One region of the Pantoea sp. Lu_F5_004 genome, then DNA from elsewhere that is predicted to be linked to it. Evidence: predicted binding sites of a transcription regulator. Region 1 holds the regulator's gene; the other holds the start of a gene.
What was found. The regulator sigma-54, encoded in region 1, starts transcription at its own class of promoters, with help from an activator protein. The targets are predictions, from matches to a motif close to GTTGGCACANNTTTCGCTNT.
Positions count from the first base shown of each region.

Region 2: the regulator sigma-54 is predicted to act here: its motif matches at 563-582, upstream of ACR8BN_RS02455 (gamma carbonic anhydrase family protein).

Region 1 is NZ_CP194946.1:3,706,603-3,708,802, forward strand. It holds gene lptB (LPS export ABC transporter ATP-binding protein) at 1-149, shown strand, start outside; gene rpoN (RNA polymerase factor sigma-54) at 198-1,631, shown strand; gene hpf (ribosome hibernation promoting factor) at 1,653-1,940, shown strand; gene ptsN (PTS IIA-like nitrogen regulatory protein PtsN) at 2,092-2,200, shown strand, end outside.
Region 2 is NZ_CP194946.1:504,084-506,283, reverse strand. It holds rRNA gene ACR8BN_RS02460 (16S ribosomal RNA) at 1-367, opposite strand, end outside; gene ACR8BN_RS02455 (gamma carbonic anhydrase family protein) at 857-1,411, shown strand; partial or broken gene ACR8BN_RS02450 (DUF1488 domain-containing protein) at 1,378-1,634, opposite strand; gene aroE (shikimate dehydrogenase) at 1,631-2,200, opposite strand, start outside.

The DNA.
Region 1 (2,200 bases):
CCGACCATAACGTACGCGAAACGTTAGCGGTCTGTGAGCGGGCTTATATCGTCAGTCAGGGGCACCTGATCGCACACGGCACACCGAATGAAATTCTTGCGGATGAGCAGGTTAAGCGGGTTTATTTGGGTGAAGAGTTCAGACTCTGATAAGGTGTCGTTAATACCGATGTTTACCTGGGAACGATCATCCTGTCTATGAAGCAAGGTTTACAACTCAGGTTCAGCCAACAGCTGGCAATGACTCCGCAATTGCAACAGGCGATTCGCCTGCTGCAACTCTCTACGCTTGAACTCCAGCAGGAACTTCAGCTTGCGCTGGAAAGTAATCCGCTGCTTGAGCAGACTGACCTGCATGAAGAGATCGATTCACGGGAGTCTTCAGAGGCCGAGGCGCTGGATACACGCGAAGCGCTTGAGCAGAAAGAGATGCCTGATGAACTGCCGCTGGATGCGACCTGGGATGAGATCTACACCGCGGGTACGCCTTCCGGCACCGGCACCGATTACCAGGATGATGAGTTACCGGTTTATCAGGGCGAGACGACCCAGTCACTGCAGGATTATCTGATGTGGCAGGTCGGACTGACGCCGTTCAGCGATACCGATCGCGCCATTGCCACCTCTATTGTCGATGCTATTGATGACACCGGATATCTCACCGTTTCGCTTGAAGAGATTCTTGACAGCATCGGCGATGATGAGCTCGAAGCGGATGAAGTTGAAGCGGTGCTGAAACGCATCCAGCGCTTTGACCCGATTGGTGTCGGCGCGCGCGATCTGCGTGACTGCCTGCTGGTGCAGCTTTCACAATATGCGCCCGAAACGCCGATGCTGGCAGAGGCGCGCCTGATCGTCAGCGAACATCTCGATCTGCTGGCAAACCACGACTTCCGCAGCCTGATGCGGGTCACACGCCTGAAAGAAGAGGTGCTGAAAGAGGCGATGCTGCTGATTCAGTCGCTGGACCCGCGTCCGGGTCAGTCGATCAACACCGGCGAACCAGAATATGTCATTCCCGATGTGCTGGTACGTAAAGTCGGCAGCCGCTGGACGGTTGAACTCAATGCCGATAGCGTGCCACGCCTGAAGATCAATCAGCACTATGCGGCAATGAGCGGCGCGACGCGGAACGACAGCGACAGCCAGTTCATTCGCAGTAATCTGCAGGAAGCCCGCTGGCTGATTAAGAGCCTGGAAAGCCGCAATGATACCCTGCTGAAAGTGACGCGCTGTATTGTTGAGCAGCAGCAGGCCTTTTTCGAGCAGGGTGAAGAATTTATGCGCCCGATGGTGCTGGCGGATATTGCCCAGGCCGTTGAGATGCACGAATCGACCATCTCCCGCGTTACCACGCAGAAGTATCTGCACAGCCCGCGTGGCATTTTTGAACTGAAGTACTTTTTCTCCAGTCACGTTAATACGGAAGGTGGCGGTGAAGCCTCCTCTACCGCGATTCGTGCCCTGGTGAAAAAATTAATTTCGGCGGAAAATCCAGCCAAACCCTTGAGCGACAGTAAACTGACCTCCATGTTATCTGATCAGGGGATCATGGTGGCACGGCGCACCGTCGCCAAATATCGTGAGTCTTTATCCATCCCGCCATCGAACCAGCGTAAACAACTGGTTTGAAAGAAATGAGAAGGAAGACCTATGCAGCTGAACCTGACCGGGCAACACGTTGAAATCACTCCACCTCTGCGTGAATTCGTCAACGGTAAATTTGCCAAACTGGAACACTATTTTGAACATATCAATCAGGTCTATATTGTCCTGAAGGTTGAGAAAGTCACACAGGTGGCTGACGCAACACTACACGTGAATGGTGGCGAGCTGCACGCCACATCCGAAGCGGAAGATATGTATGCGGCCATTGACGGACTGATCGATAAGCTCACCCGTCAGCTGACCAAACACAAAGATAAACTGAAAAAACACTAACCTTCACGCTAGCGACCGCGCCTGGCGCGCAGAGCCGACAGGATGGGGCGGATAATCCGCCCCGTTTTGTCATCTGAGCAGGCGCCGTTTGTCACACGCGTCAATACGCGCTGGCGGTGAATGGCCTGGTGAACACGCAAGTGAAACGATAATGAACAACGATCTCACACTGGAATTGAGCACAGTGCTTTCGCCAGACTGCACCCGCAGCGGCGTCCACTGCCAGAGCAAAAAACGTGCGCTGGAAATTATCAGCGAAC
Region 2 (2,200 bases), 890 kb from region 1:
ATATTCCCCACTGCTGCCTCCCGTAGGAGTCTGGACCGTGTCTCAGTTCCAGTGTGGCTGGTCATCCTCTCAGACCAGCTAGGGATCGTCGCCTAGGTGGGCCATTACCCCGCCTACTAGCTAATCCCATCTGGGTTCATCCGATAGTGAGAGGCCCGAAGGTCCCCCTCTTTGGTCTTGCGACGTTATGCGGTATTAGCCACCGTTTCCAGTGGTTATCCCCCTCTATCGGGCAGATCCCCAGACATTACTCACCCGTCCGCCACTCGTCACCCAAGGAGCAAGCTCCTCTGTGCTACCGTCCGACTTGCATGTGTTAGGCCTGCCGCCAGCGTTCAATCTGAGCCATGATCAAACTCTTCAATTTAAGTTTGATTTGCTTAAACAAGTTAAGCGGTGCTCATCTGTAAAACGTCATAATGAATTTCATTATGTGTTCACTCGTGAGGCTTGATATTTTTTACGTCCGGAGACGCTGATATCAATCCTGCGAGTGCCCACACAGATTGTCTGATAAATTGTTAAAGAGCAGTGCGAACAGTGCGTTAGCGTCCTGTCGCGAGGTGGCGTATATTACGCTTTCCTCCTGCAGAGTCAACTTCTTTCTCAGAAGTTTTTCTCCGGCGGCGCAGTCTCCTGTGCCTCTCAACCCGTTTCCCGTTGCCGGTGTTCCGTGTCGATGGAGGCGCATTATAGGGATCCCGTTTCAGAGCACAACCCTTTTTTTGGATCTTTTATCTGAACGGTTATAAATGATCCAGATTGATGAGATCGCCAGCGATCCAGGCCAGAATTGGCTTGTCAGCTGCCTGAAATCGCATCAGGCTGCATTGAAAACAGAACAAAGGAGAACATGATGACTTCTGCCCTACGTCCATATAAAGACCTTTTCCCGCAAACTGGCCAGCGCGTTATGGTCGATCCAAGCAGTGTTGTGGTCGGTAATGTCATAATGGAGGATGACGTGAGCATCTGGCCGCTGGTTGCGATCAGGGGTGATGTGAATCAGGTTCGCATTGGTGCCCGTACTAATGTACAGGACGGCAGTGTTCTGCACGTTACGCATAAATCAGCGTCTAACCCGCAAGGCTTCCCTCTTATTATTGGCGAGGATGTCACGGTCGGGCATAAAGCGATGTTGCACGGCTGTACCATTGGCGATCGCGTGCTGGTCGGAATGGGATCGATTCTGCTTGATGGCGTAATAGTAGAAGAAGAGGTGATGATTGGTGCCGGAAGTCTGGTGCCGCCAGGTAAAAGACTGGAGAGCGGCTATCTCTATCTGGGTAGTCCGGTCAGGCAGATCAGGCCGCTGAATGACAATGAGAAGGAAGGTTTACGCTATTCCGCTAATAATTATGTCGCCTGGAAAGATGATTACCTGGCGGGAGATAACCAGATCCAGCCCTGAGTATCAATATTATCCTGACGGATAGCCGCTTCGGCCTCATCTTCCAGATCCCAGCGATGGTGCTGAAACAGCGCCATCGCCTCTCCTTCACCAAAACGTGAAGCCAGCGACTTCCCGCTGATTGCACAGGTCAGCCGCATGCCGTTGACCAGCACCGGGAAAAGACCGCGTTCAGTTCAGCATCATAGGTTTCATCATCAGGAAACTGTATCGCCTGATTCATGGCTGCATGGCCTGTTTAAGCTGAGTAATCACCGGCGCGATTTCCGGCATCACACCGTGCCACAGATAAAAGGCATGAGCAGCCTGCCCCACCAGCATGCCCAAACCATCTGCCAGATGAACCGTGCCCTGCGCCTGACACCAGCGCAGGAAAGGCGTCAGCCCGCTTTGATAAAACATGTCATAACAGCGCACATCAGCATGGATGACTGCTTCAGGTAAAGGAGGAATTTCGCCATTCACACCGCTTGAGGTCGCATTAATGATCAGATCAAAGTGCTGATCTGCCAGTTGCTCAAAACCACATGCGCGGATAGTGCCGCTCTCTGCAAACAGGCTAGCCAGCTCTTCCGCCCGCGCGGCGGTACGGTTAACAACAGTGAGTGTCACGTCTGCTGAGAGAAGCGGCAGAATGACCCCACGTGCGGCACCGCCCGCCCCCACCAGCAATACCTTGTCGCCAGCGTTGATCATCTTCAGCCGTTCAAGATCGCTTAACAGCCCGATACCATCCGTGTTGTCACCCAGGATCTGCCCATCTCTGAGCTTTTTCACCGTGTTTACCGC